Linked DNA regions of Desulfomonile tiedjei DSM 6799. The protein of the gene in region 2 interacts with the protein of the main gene of each other region in a pairwise test. Links are inferred from orthologs where the notes say so. Each region holds a gene or a part of one and is shown on either strand. Other genes may lie near its edges.

Region 1 (6,103 bases), 4.9 Mb from region 2 along the record:
GCTTTGAAAGGAGGTGCCAATATGGCGCCTCTTTTTTTCTCATTCTCAAAAGAATCTGACGATTATAGCGATTGCCAAGAGAATTGTCCGATCGCGCGCAAACAGTAATTGGTAGCTGCCGGCCTCCGTGCGCGCAGACCGTATTATAACCACCTGACGATTTTATGGCAGTTGACGTAATTTCTGACCTTTTTAACACTCTACCCTTTGTAAGGAACGGTAGGGGCCGGCGTCCCTGCCGGACCGACCTGGTTGATTTGTTTTGAAGAATGTGCCGGCACGGAGGCCGGCACCCACCAATTCTTAAGAAGCGCTTTTCGCAATCGGACAAAAATTCTGTCTTTGCTATAATGAGGTGGGTCGGCACCTACCAACACTCCTATCCTCAATCGGGCATTAATTCCGGCAATTACTGTAAATTCGTAGCTTCAGAGGTTGTCGTGAACAGCGCTGAATAGAACAGGAGCCGATGGAGGAACGTCGCAAAAGATCGTTGAGGTATTTATTTGCGGCCAGAGGCAGCTTTTCTGCAAAAAACCGCCAGGAACACGAGAACACAGAAGCCCGAGAATGTTCCGAGCAATGGTAGCTCTGAATAATAAGAAGGGTACAGAGATACCACATACAAACCAGCCGCAATTTCCCCGAACAAGGCTATTCGAAAAAGAGTGCTGGAAAGAACCGGTTTTTCCGGTATTCGATATTCCAATGCGGGCCAGAGAAGAGCGTCCAAACCAATGAACGCGACCGTGGCGCACATTGCGCCTCCCAACACATCCATAGGGAAATGGGCCCCAACGAACACCCTTGAGAGTGAAACCAAAATTCCCCAGAGTATGGCGACAACCGCCACCCAGCGAGACGAAGTGAACCTGACCAGCGTAAGACTTGCAGCCATTGCCGCTGCAGCATGCCCTGAAGGGAACGAGCCGCTCCTCAGGATCGGTCCCAGGAGATGCACTGAATCCATGAGAATGATCGGTCTTGCCAGGGGAATGAGATACTTGAGCGCGTGCGCCAGGCCGCTGGAACACGCGAGAAGCAGTAAGCCGAAGACCGCAATACGCGGATTTATTATGAGAAACACACCGAGCATGACCGTCAGCAGAAAGCCGTCGCCCAATGTGGTGAACCCAAGCCAGATTGTATCCGTGAACGGTGTGTGCAGGCCGTTCATGAAGGCGAACAAGGGACGATTGTACACGGCCACGGGAATAAACAGGAATCCCATGCATATGAGTGCGGCCACAGCGGACACGTTGATTTTGGGTTCTTTAGATATCGAAGACAATGTGCGCCAGGTATCCGGATTCATGTTCCTGCACACTTAAACCGTGATATGTTACACCCTTGATCTCGGCTTCAGGCAGGCAGTTTTCTGGAGGGCTTCCCCATACAAGATTTCCCGTTACTTTGTTTTGGGAAATTTCCAGGACATTCAGGTCGGCCAGGGCAAGACCTTCTGTTTGATATCTGTACAAAATCTCACGTAACCAGGTTACCAGGAGTTCTTCAACAGTGAGTTCCTCGATTTCCAGAAGGATGTTTTTTTCCCGTGCAATCGGGCACCCGGAAAAAAGTGTATCCATCAGACCGAGAGCGGCATTTTGAAACAGCTCCGCCAGATTACCGCCGCGGATCTCCATACGTATATCCGCGGTATGTTCGAGGAATGACCATCCTCGATCAGTGTCCTTGGTCATCATCTTCGTCGGGTGCTTCTTCCGATTCCGGTTCTTCTTCCGATTCCTCTTCGGACTCTTCTTCGGATTCTTCGTCTTCTGTCATTTCTTCCGGCATACCTTCAGGAATCTGTCCTTGCTCTTCTTCCGCTTCGTCCGCTTCCTCATAAGGTTCAGCCCGAGCAACATCCACAACGTATTCCCCCTGATCCATTCTGACCAGGGTTCTGCCCATGGTGTTTCGTCCGATAACGGAAATTTCTTCCATACGGAGTCTGATAATTTTGCCTCCGGACGTGAGAATGAGCAAATGATCGGTATCGCCGACCACTTTGACTGCAACTACTTCGCCCAGCTTTGCGGTATTTTTTATGGTAATGACGCCCTGGCCGCCACGATTCTTGGACGGATACTCTTCAAGTGATGTTCTCTTGCCGAATCCGCTCCTTGTGATCGTCAGGAGCGTGCCGTCATCAGACACCACTTCCATGCCGATGACAGAATCGCCTTTCTTGAGCCTGATTCCGGTTACTCCACGGGCCTGTCGTCCCATAGGTCGTACCTGGCTCTCGTGAAATCTCATAGCGAGACCTCTGGCAGTCGCGAGCAGGATGTGATTTTCCCCTGTTGTGAAGTTCACATCTATAAGTTCGTCATCAGGGTCTATGGTAAGTGCAATCAACCCCGAAAGTCTGGGTCTCGAAAATTCCTCGATAGCAGTCTTCTTGATTTTGCCCTGCCTGGATGTCATGACCACAAACCCTTCGGTGCGTAGTTCCTGAACAGGCAGGATTTTGCGTATCTTCTCACCCGGATCGAGGCGCAACAAATTTATAATGGCTTTCCCACGGGCGTACGGCGATTCTTCCGGTAATTGAAACACGCGAAGCCAGTGGACTCTCCCGCGGTTGGAGAAACACAGAAGCACATCGTGTGAGGACGCATACAGTATCTGGTTCACAACATCGTCTTCTGTCACCTTGGTTCCGATTCTTCCCTTGCCTCCGGGTCTTTGGGATTTGTACAAATTGGCGGGAACTCTCTTAACGTAACCCCTGCTGGAAAAGGTTACGACCATGTCCCCTCTCGGGATAAGGTCCTCATCGAGCATCTCGCCTTTGTCTTCGAGAATTTCTGTACGCCTCGGATCGCCGAACTGATCTTTGGTTTGCTGCAACTCCGTAACGATTATGTCCAGAATTTTCTGTTCGGACGCGAGTATTCCCTCCAGCTCGGCGATTTTTGCCAGGACCTCTGCGAGCTCCTGCAGGATCTTCTCCCGTTCCAAACCGGTAAGCCGTTGCAGACGCATGTCAAGAATCGCTTGAGCCTGCACAGGACTGAGCCCGAATTCTTCCATGAGGGCCTGTTTGGCTGCATTCGGGTTTTCGGATGCTCTGATCACCTGGATAACCCTGTCCAGATTATCCAAGGCTATCTTGAGACCTTCCAGGATGTGGGCCCTCTCACGAGCACGTGCGAGTTCATATCGGGTTCTTCGGATCACGACTTCTTTGCGGAAGTCTATGAATCCCTGAAGAATCTCCTTCAGATTCATCTGCTTTGGGCGGCCTTGATCGACGCTCAAAAGCTGAATGCCGAAATTCGTCTGAAGCTGTGTGAACCTGAAGAGCTGATTGAGAATTACATCGGGGTTTTCGTCCTTTTTTAGCTCAAAAACGACCCGAATGCCCTGACGGTTGGATTCATCCCGGATATCTCGAATACCTGCAATTCTCTTGTCTTTGACCAGGTCGGCAACGTTTTCCACCATACGCGCCTTATTCACGAGATATGGTATTTCCGTCACGACTATTCTCTGGTAACCCTTTCCCGCGTCTTCTATTTCGGTCTTGGCTCGCATAGTAACCGAGCCCCTGCCGGTGGTATACGCATCGATTGCCCCTCGTCTGCCAAGGAGAAAGCCTCCGGTAGGAAAATCCGGCGCGGGAAGATGCTCGATCAGCTCACCCACCGATGCCGAAGGATTCTTGATCAGATGTATCGTGGCATCGATAGTTTCACCAAGATTATGCGGAGGAATGTTTGTCGCCATACCGACCGCTATGCCCTGAGAGCCGATGACCAGGAGCACAGGAAATCGTGCAGGCAAAACCAGGGGTTCTTGAAGAGAGTTGTCGTAATTGGGGACGAAATCGACCGTCTCTTTGTCCAGATCCTCAAGGAGTGCCTGGCAAATGCGATCCATGCGAACTTCCGTGTATCGCATTGCCGCAGCAGAGTCTCCATCCACACTACCGAAGTTGCCCTGCCCATCAATGAACGTGTACCGCATAGAAAAGGGCTGGGCCATGCGGACAATGGAATCGTAAACGGCTGCATCTCCGTGGGGATGATATTGGCCGATGACATCACCGACCGCTCTCGCAGCCTTTCGGTATGCGCGATTCCACAGATTACCCGCTCTGAACATTGCGTAAAGGATTCTCCGGTGAACCGGTTTCAGTCCGTCTCTGAGGTCGGGGAGAGCTCGACCCACAATTACGCTCATAGCGTAATCCAGGTAAGACTTCTGGATCTCCTCTTCTATTCCTACCGTTACCTTGTCACGAAGCACTGCCAAATGCGTTCCCCTTTGCCTCGATATATTCGAGCAGGCCGATTCTTACCAATTTCGATACCCCCAAGGGATCGGCCGAAGAAGTCTGTAAACGATCATTTCTAGCATTTTCCAGAGTGCTGTTCAAGACTCCGCGTCGGAACGGTTTGTCCGCTGACTTACCGGGGGAAGAAGGCCGGTAAACAGTGTTTCCGCCCCATGGAGTTCCGAAAAATGCGGATGTTTCCGTTCGTCGGAATGAGTAGGTACATTCCTTTCGCGAACAGTTGAGAACTCACGTACGTTATACAACTGCAGACTCGTGATTTCCCGGAAAGCCGTGTAACAAAAAAAGCGTGACCAGAGGCTTACTGCATAATAGAATCGCTCTGTTTCGGATTCCGCTCATGATGGCGAAATCCAATTTGATGCTATGCGGTTTGGTTACGAGGGGGATACTTCCATCTTCCTGACGGCACTGCGCATTAAATCAGGCTTCAGGATTCGATGCACGTAATAAGAAAGGAGGAAATGTATATAGATTGTTAGTTGGGTTTCTTCTCGGCTCGGTGTATGTTCGAAGCATAATATCGACTTCCAATACGGTTGCTCCATCTTCCGAGTCCTCAATCCGCGCCTAAACGATCCCCGCTTAACCAAAGAGAATCGAGCCCATACCGCACGACCCTGACTTCCTTCCAAACTATTGCTGTTCAGAAGTCGATTCAATGAAGTAACAGAGTATTAAGGAGAATTATCGATGACAACACACTGCATGGATTGTGATCATTTAGATGAAAGACTGAGGGAGCGCCAAGAAATTCTGCGAAAAGTGTTTACACAAGGTCCGCTGGGGCTTGCCATAGTGGGACTGGATTATCGATGGATTACCGTTAATCCGGCTCTTTGCGAAATGCTAGGGTATACCGAACATGAGCTGAACAACCTGACGTGCGTTGAACTCACCCATCCGGAGGACCTCCAGGTAAATTTGCAGTATTCCGAACAATTGGTAAAGGGTGAGATCTCGTCGTACAGCGTTGAAAAACGTTTCATGAGAAAATGCGGCGAACCTCTGTGGGTTCATAATATCGGCTCTATCATCAGTGATGATAATGGAAAACCGCTCTATTTCCTGTACATGGTCGAGGATATCGAAACACAAAAAAGATCCCAACTTGCCTTGAGAGAATCAGAACAACGCTTACGTCTCATAATCGATTCGTCGCCCGTAGGTATCGGAATAATTCAGAACGGTCGATTCGTCGATGTGAATCCCGCGTTCGCCGCAATGTTTCGTTTCGACTCTCGTGGGGAACTGGTGGGTCTTCCTGCCGAGATGTTATTTGCACCTTCCAATCAGGATCTGGTTCGACTGAGATGGGCGGAGAGACGGACGGGAAGGCCAATCAGTTCTCATTACGAAGCCGCTTGCATGACCAGGACAGGAAGAATCTTCGAGGTTGGGGTGTGGGACACGGAGATCGATTACCTCGGGAAACGCTCTCTGGTTGTATTTGTAGTGGATGTGAGCGAATCGAAAAGACTCAGATCCCAACTTCTTCAGGCGCAAAAGATGGAGGCTGTAGGCGCACTGGCAGGCGGTATTGCCCATGACTTCAACAATCTCTTGACAGTCGTGCTGGGCTATTCGGAACTCATTATCTCCCAGAAGCATGAAAAAGATCCGGACTATGAAGATCTCACAAAAATAATATATTCAGCGAGAACCGCCGCTGAGCTGGTACGAAGGATCCTTGCTTTCAGCCGAAAAACGGAGGCAAAATTAGGACCGGTTGACCTTAACGAGCAAGTAGAACTCCTGCAGAAAATACTCTCCAGGATAATCTCCAAGAATATA
Region 2 (8,224 bases):
GTGGTCTGTGCGCTCGCGTTTGTCCCTATCATGCCATTGAAGGCAGTAAAGAACAGGGATTCTACAGGGTTATCGAAGCAGCGTGTCAGGGATGCGGGGCCTGTGTTCCTGAGTGCAGGTTTGGAGCCATTGACCAGGCCCACTTCACAGAAGAACAGATCGTGTCGCAAATCGATGCAGCTTTGGCTATTGACCCGCACAACAAGATTTTGGCGTTCGCGTGCAACTGGTGTTCGTATGCCGGTGCGGATTTTGCCGGAGTGTCGAGGATGCAGTATCCGCATAATGTTCGCATTATACGCACTATGTGTTCTGCTCGGGTATCTCCATCCTGGATTGAAAAGGCCTTCAGCATGGGCGCCGGCGGCGTCCTGGTTTCAGGTTGCCATCCTGCAGACTGCCATTACAACAATGCGAACCAGAATACTGCACGAAGAGTAGATCGTTTCTGGAAACGCATGGAGAAGCTCGGGATTAACAAGGATCGTCTGAGATTAGCCTGGGTGTCGGCTGCTGAAGGGGCTCAGTTCGCAAAGGTCATAAAGGAAATGGAAGAGGGCTTGAGAAAACTCACACCCCAGGAAATAGAAGAAGCAGCCGAAAAACTGACAAAGTCTTTCAACAAGAAGAGTGAAGCATGACGATAAAAGTCTGGAAACACTTCTCTCGGGAAGATCTGTACGAATGTTATCAGTGTGCTCGATGTACGGGTTCCTGTCCGGCTATGGAGGTTGCTCCCGCGTACGGTCCCAGAGAGACTATTTTGAAGTGCCTCAATCTGGGTCACGACAAGGTGGTGGAAGACGAGAAAATATGGCTTTGCTGCACTTGCAACGTGTGCGAAGACAGATGTCCTCAGAAAATTCCCATTTCGGACCTGCTAGTTGCCCTTCGCAATTCTGCGGCACGTCGGGGAAACATTCCAATGAGGCTCAGCATGGCTATTGAACTGCTTGCCAAGACCGGTCGTTCGATGATCGTTCATCAATTGGACGAGATGCGTGCACACCATGGTCTGGCGCCTCTGCCTCCGGCTCCTGTGGAAGAAATCCGAGATCTTCTGAAGAAAAGCGGATTGGACGATATCATAGAGTTTTGAGCATTCCAGGCTACGGCCCGGTTTTGAAAGGTGAACATGAAATATGCCCTGTATCTGGGATGTGCAATCCCGATAAAATATCCCGGCTTTGAAGCTGCAACCCGGCTGGTGTGTGAGCGATTAGGTATTGAACTGCTGGACTTACCCTTTTCGTGTTGTCCTCCTCCGACGAGCATGAAGCTGGTGCACTACGAATCATGGCTGGCGCTTGCGGCTCGAAACCTGTGTCTTGCGGAAGAAGCCGGTGTCGATTTGCTGACCTTGTGTTCAGGATGCGTGAACACATTGAAAGAAGCAAATCACATCCTGAAACAGAGTGATTCGAAACGACGCAAGGTCAATCGCATCCTGGAAGAGTACAATCATCAGTTCAAGGGAACAATCAATGTAACGCATATCCTGGATGTGCTCTATCAGGATTCTGTGGTGGAACGACTGTTGAAAGAACGAGTCCGGGATGTTCCGCTACGGATTGGCTGCCATTATGGCTGCCATTATTTCCGGCCTCCAAAGATCATGTATCCCGGAGAATTGTCCGATGCGGAATCGTACGTTCCTGTGAAGATGGATCATCTCTTGTCGATCATCGGGGTAGAACCGGTGGAGTATTCCCGAAAATTCCTGTGTTGCGGATCTCCTCTGGGCGCTAATATGGACCAGGATGCAGGATACGAAATTACACGGCAAAAGCTCTCGTACATTCGGGAACGCAACATTCATGCACTGTCGGTGATCTGTCCTTCATGTTTCGAGCAGTTCGACATGGGACAAATCGTGCTTGGTCGCAAAACGAAAGAGAAAGAGAAAGTTCCCACTTTCTATTTGACTCAGCTTGTCGGCCTGGCTCTCGGCTTCAATCCCAAGCAGATCGGTCTGGACGTCCACAGGGTAAAACCGAGAAAGATCCTGGAAGCCATTGAGATTGCTTGAATGCCATGGCAAATATTTACAGGAACCATGATAGATTTTTCAATCTGTTATGCAGTTCTTTAAATATTGCCAATCCCTTCCTGCATTCAGCCGGAGTAGTCTAGTTGGCAGTAGCCGACATTCAAGAATTGGTGGGTGCCGTGCCTCCGTGCCGGCACATTTGTCCAAACAAATCGATCAGTTCAGCCCAGCAGGGACGCTGGGCCCTACTGTTTCTCATAAAAGGTAAGTTGTTCAAAAAGTCAGGTGTTATTTCGACTGCTACACACTTTTCCGACCAGGAGATGCAAAATCCTAAAGGTATACAGAACGAACCAGTCTTAGAATAAGGTAATGTAGAATGGCAGAGAAGAAACCCCCTTTATCCAAAGAAGAATTACAGGAATTGCGCGAAGAACTCATGCTTGCAGACAGTCTCACCAGAATCGAAAACACGCTTATGATTCTTTCGGGAAAAGGAGGCGTGGGAAAGAGTACTGTCGCAGTAAATCTTGCTGCAGCTCTGGCTGCATCCGACAGGCAGGTCGGGTTGCTGGATATAGACATTCACGGGCCGAGCATACCTACTCTGTTGAAGTTGGAAGGCGCTTCTGTCCAGGGACAATCGCAACGGGGCATGAGTCCCATTCAGTACAACAACAATCTGAAGGTTATGTCCGTGGAGTTTGTCCTCAAAGACCAGGCCCATGAAGCAGTCATATGGCGCGGCCCCATGAAACATCGTTTGATAAAGCAATTCATCGCTGAAGTTGACTGGGGCAATCTCGATTTTCTCATCGTGGATGCTCCTCCCGGAACTGGAGACGAGCCGCTTTCAATTTGTCAGATGGCTCCACCGCGATCTCGGGCGATTATCGTTACCACTCCGCAAAAGCTGGCTTTGCAGGATGTGAAGAAATCCATTCGTTTTTGCAGGGCCGTGGAAATGCCTATTTTCGGCATAGTCGAAAATATGAGCGGTTTTGTGTGTTCCAATTGTGGTACGGAACACGAGTTATTCAAGAGTGGTGGTGGAGAACGGCTTGCAAGAGAAACGGGATTTAAATTCCTGGGACGCATACCGTTGGATCCTCGACTGGTCACTGCCTCGGATGAAGGAAAACCGTTTGTGTTGGAATATCCAACTTCGGCTGCCGCAAAGGCCTTTGACCGGATGATCGAGCCAATTCTGGCATTGTCCCCGCCCAGAATGAAAAAGCACTAATCTAGCGAAGAAACCCTTCTTATCAGGAGGGTTTCCCCGCTTCCCCGAACCTCTTCTTAATGACTCCCGCTATTTTTACAGCAGTTGACGAAATTTCTTACTTTTGAACACATTGTGCTTTAATGAACGGGAAGGGCCCGGCGTCCCTGCTGGCCCGAAGAGATTGATTTGTGTTTGAAAAATGTGCCGGCACGGAGGCACGGCACCTACCAATTGTCGAGAAGTGCTTTTCGCAATTGGACACTGTTTTATACACTTGTTCTAATTGCGAAATGATCCATATAATGGAATTACGATGTAAATCGGAACTGTAATCTCAATCAACGATACAAATAATTGTGAAGCAACTCGTAAGTGGATAAAGAGGTATGATACATGTTTCCGCTGAGAGATGACATTCAATCTGAGAGTTTTCCCTTTGTTACTATTCTCATCATCATTCTCAATTCATTTATGTGGATGTACGAAATTTCACTCGGACCGAGACTCGAAAATTTTCTCTGGCAATATGGTCTGATTCCCCTACACGTGGTTGCTTACGACCATTTTCGGGGAGGGTTCATAGGAAATGCCTTGATCCCGATGTTTACCTCCATCTTCATGCATGGAGGATGGATGCACATCATTGGGAATATGTGGTTCCTGTGGATTTTCGGTGACAATATCGAAGGTAGATTAGGACATTTCAAATTTTTCCTCTTTTATCTCCTTTGTGGAATAGGCGCTTCAGTCATACACGTAATGTCCAGTCCGGAGTCCAGAATTCCTACTATCGGGGCAAGCGGCGCGATATCCGGAGTTCTGGGAGCGTACCTGATCAGCTTTCCTCATGCCCGAGTTTTGACGCTCTTCATTATCGTCATCATTATTCGTATTGTTGAAATTCCTGCGTTCGCTTTTCTGATATTCTGGTTTGTGTTCCAGTTCATAAGCAGTGCATCGCTGGCCTCCGTTCAGCAAGACGCCGGTGGGGTAGCATATTGGGCTCACATGGGTGGATTCGTGGTGGGGATTGTTCTGCTATTGTTATTTCCCAAGAAACCTGCTCCACAGCCTCATTCACGCCCTGCACTCTCGCGCAGATGGTGACAGCATCAGGATTGCGGATATTTGTTTCCTTTATCCGACATTTGCCGTAGAGATTCCCGCTGCAAAAGTGTATGCTGTGCTTCGCACAGTTACTGATAATTTCCGTGCACGTAGCTGAAAAGCAGTACATGTAACGGTGTTTACAAACAAAATCAAATGTGATATTTTTAATTTATCCAGACATCTAAACGAGAACGTTTTTACAAGGAGGCTTCCGCATGCTGGGAAACGAGGAAACACGTCGTCCCGTTTCGGAAAACAACCAAACAGGCGGATGGACTACGCTGCATTCATGGATATTCCTGGGTATTGTGGCAGTAGGGCTTCTGATGATCGGTATCCAGAATAGATACCACTACTTGAGCCCCTTGGGCCTGGGAAAAGCTTATAGAATAGACAAGCTTTTTGGAGGTATTCAGGAATTCGATCCTTCCAAAGGATGGATTACAGCACAACTCCAGCAGATGCAGCCTCCCCAAATGTCGGGCATGGATCCTTCTTCTATGGCAATGCAAATGCCCGGCGGCGGTCATCCCGGAATGATGCCGCCTTCTGTGAATGTTCCGGATGCGGCTGTACCGGTTCCTTCTGGTAAAGAGGAACCCCTCGCGGAAAAAGAAACCCAAATTCCAAGCACGCCATCTGTTCAACAAACCAAACCTCAAGAAACAAAGGAATTAACTACCGAAGAAAAATTACGCGCTTTCAAGCGGGCATTTCCGAATTTCGGTCAGGATGAATTTTCGCTTGCGAACGATGACTTGTATCCCGATTGGAAAAAGAATGTTTCTCCCTCAGGAAACTGGAATGAGTTTTTGACAACCTATCAAGAATTTATTCAGTGGTGGAACGATAAAGGATCTCCTGCAGAATCCGGGTTTAAGCTCTGGAAGGATTTTCTTGCACAGAAACCGAAACGTTAAAGCGATTGTCGAAATTTTGACGTTTATCCGAAGCTCCAAGACAAGATATTAGTGGAGACCGGCATCCACTAATTTTCTTAATCTTCTAATATTTTTAATCTTCAATCGGATATGATATCGAAGGAGGTTGCTCAGGCAACCTCCTTTTTTTGCAGCCTTTAATAATCCAAATTCACCACATTCAGCGCGTTTTTCTCTATGAACTCCCGTCTCGGCTCCACTTGATCGCCCATAAGTGTAGAAAAAATCTCATTGGCTTTGACCGCATCTTCAATGGCTACTTGAAGAATCTTCCGGTTTTCAGGATTCATGGTGGTTTCCCACAACTGATCGGCGTTCATCTCGCCGAGACCTTTGTAACGCTGAATAGCAAGTTTCTTTCTTCCGTTTTCCACTATCAACTCGACAAGATTGGAAAATGACGGGACTTCGATTCTCCGTTCATCCGTCTTCATTATGAAGGGGGGTTCTCCAACCAGCGTGACTCGTTTGTTGATAGAAACGATCTCTTCAAAGGACGGGGACTCGGTCATATCAAAATCGATTCTCGTACGTCTGGTCAATCCATTGTGTCGCGATTGCACATCCACGTAGTATTTCGATTCTTCTTCGTCTTTTTCCATATTCATAATCACAGGTCGGATGTACGGGTGTTTGGTTTCCAGTCTGGCGAGCACTTTTTGCATCAGTTCCCGCACCGTATCTTCACTGCTCAGAGAATCCGCTGTAAGCCCTTCTCTCACAAAAGCTTTGAGAACGATCCTTTCCATGTTCTTTCGTTCATACATATCAAGGATCTTCTCCATTCTCATCAAGTTCTTGATTATATTGACGAGTATGGTGCCTTCGAGAAGCTCGCCGTTGCTTTTTTCAATTCTGACGTTTTCCAAACCGTTATCCAGGACAATATTCTCAAGATCGCTTTCATCCTTTACATAGAATTCGTGTTTTCCCTTTTTCACTTTAAAAAGAGGCGGTTGCGCAAAATACAGGTATCCTCTGTTGATAACATCCGGCATCCACCTGAAAAAGAAAGTCAGGATGAGTGTTCGGATATGGGATCCATCCACATCTGCATCAGTCATAATGATGATTTTGTGATAGCGGATTTTGGAGACATCGAAATCTTCTTCACCAATTCCCGTTCCAAGAGCGGTCACAAGCGTCCGTATTTCCTGACTTTGGATAATTTTGTCAAATCGGGCCTTTTCCACGTTGAGAATCTTGCCTTTGAGCGGTAGCACAGCCTGGGTTCTTCGCTCCCGACCCTGTTTGGCCGAACCGCCGGCCGATTCGCCTTCCACAATGAAAAGCTCTGTTTGCTCAGGGTCTTTTTCCTGGCAATCGGCCAGTTTTCCGGGGAGTGCCGATATTTCGAGAGCGCTCTTTCTGCGAGTCAGTTCTCTGGCTTTCTTGGCCGCCTCACGGGCGCGACCGGCTTCTAAAGCCTTTTGCACTATCCATCGAGCTGTAGCGGGATTTTCCTCCAGGTATTGAGAAAGCTTGTCATTGACGAACTGCTCGACTATTCCGCGGATATCCATATTGCCGAGCTTTGACTTGGTCTGACTGTCAAATTGCGGATTCAGCATTCGGACACTGAGAACAGCCGTGAGCCCTTCCCGAAGATCCTCACCGCTTATGCTCACCTGACTTTTTCCGTTTTTTAGCAGGTTTTTAGAACTGGCATATTGATTCACGGTCCTCGTTAACGCGGCCCGAAAACCGGAAAGGTGTGTTCCACCTTCGAAGGTGTTGATATTATTGCAGTATGAAAATACTGTCTCTGAATAGCCGTCGTTGTACTGGATGGCGCATTCGATAAAATTGGAGTCTTTTTCTCCGATAATATAGATGGGGTTCCCATCCATTGTCTTTTTGGCCCGGTTAAGATGTTCCACGAAAGAGATTATTCCGCCTTCGTACTCAAAAACGGCTGGCGCCTTTTGGGATCGCTCATCTTCAAAACTGATCCTGAGGCCCTTATTCAGGTAGGCAAGCTCTCGTAAACGGGCAGCTATAATGTCATAGCCGAGTTCGAGATTGCCGAATATTGTCGAATCGGCTTTAAAAGTTATTTTTGTACCGTTTCTCTTGGTAGTGCCTACGACTTCAAGATCGCTGTCTTTTTTTCCTCGCCGGTATGTTTGGCGATAAACCTGGCCGCCTCGCCGTATTTCGAGTTTGAGCACTTCGGACAATGCATTCACGACCGAAACACCGACCCCGTGGAGTCCTCCGGATACTTTGTACGTATTGCTATCGAATTTCCCCCCTGCATGCAGCATAGTCATGACTACTTCCGCTGCGGGGATCTTTTCGGACGGATGCATTTCCGTGGGAATACCGCGGCCGTCATCTTCGATGGTGACTGACGAATCCAGGTGAACGATGACATCTATATTGTGGCAGAAACCTGCCAGGGCCTCATCGACAGCATTGTCAACAACTTCCCAAACCAATTGATGAAGACCTTCAGTACCGGTGTTGCCAATGTACATTCCCGGCGTATTTCTGACTGCCTCAAGGCCCTCCAAAACTCTAATATGTTCTGCACCATAGCTATGAACTTGCTGTTGTTGTTCCACAGCGTAATTTCCTCTCCAACGTAAAATTGGTTGATTTGCCCGGGCTTCTGAACCACCTTGCGGATCGTATTTTGCTGACCCGGTGTATTCTTTTCAGGAACTCTATAGCGGATTCATTTCCGCATGGGCATGACGAGGTTAAAATAGGATGCAACGGGTTCCGGACTGATTACTATGGGCGCACCTTCCTGGAGAAAATTGAGAGAAACCTGCTCGGAATCGATGGCTCCCAGAGCCTCTATAAGATACGCGACATTCACGACCACGGTGATGGGATCTCCGGAATATTCTGTTTCCACTACATCGCTGGCCGTGCCGAGATCCGGATGCGTTGCACTGAGCTCGATTCTCCCTGGTTGAACGTCCAAGACTATGCCCTTATTCCGTTCGG

The links. The genes of interacting proteins can lie anywhere in the genome.
Region 1: the proteins of gyrB (region 2) and gyrA interact in binary tests that used the Escherichia coli proteins (3 or more experiments, as listed by UniProt). The link is inferred for Desulfomonile tiedjei DSM 6799 from one-to-one orthologs.

The regions. Positions count from the first base shown.
Region 1 is NC_018025.1:4,881,591-4,887,693, forward strand. The notes cover bases 1,477-4,653. They hold gyrA (DNA gyrase subunit A), read right to left. Parts: upstream 4,267-4,653; coding sequence 1,687-4,266; downstream 1,477-1,686. Other genes in these bases: DESTI_RS20830 (archease), read right to left, coding at 1,477-1,646. Outside these bases: DESTI_RS20825 (phosphatase PAP2 family protein), read right to left, coding at 503-1,315; more of DESTI_RS20830, read right to left, coding at 1,275-1,476; DESTI_RS29220 (PAS domain-containing hybrid sensor histidine kinase/response regulator), read left to right, coding at 5,003-6,103. UniProt on the Escherichia coli protein: A type II topoisomerase that negatively supercoils closed circular double-stranded (ds) DNA in an ATP-dependent manner to maintain chromosomes in an underwound state.
Region 2 is NC_018025.1:2,509-10,732, reverse strand. What follows is about bases 5,119-8,224. They hold gyrB (DNA topoisomerase (ATP-hydrolyzing) subunit B), read right to left. Parts: upstream 7,834-8,224; coding sequence 5,404-7,833; downstream 5,119-5,403. Other genes in these bases: dnaN (DNA polymerase III subunit beta), read right to left, coding at 7,947-8,224; DESTI_RS00035 (hypothetical protein), read left to right, coding at 5,119-5,245. Also shown: CoB-CoM heterodisulfide reductase HdrA2, read left to right, coding at 1-641; DESTI_RS28145 (4Fe-4S dicluster domain-containing protein), read left to right, coding at 638-1,099; DESTI_RS00055 (CoB--CoM heterodisulfide reductase iron-sulfur subunit B family protein), read left to right, coding at 1,136-2,029; DESTI_RS00045 (Mrp/NBP35 family ATP-binding protein), read left to right, coding at 2,370-3,233; DESTI_RS00040 (rhomboid family intramembrane serine protease), read left to right, coding at 3,609-4,322; more of DESTI_RS00035, read left to right, coding at 4,541-5,118. UniProt on the Escherichia coli protein: DNA gyrase negatively supercoils closed circular double-stranded DNA in an ATP-dependent manner to maintain chromosomes in an underwound state.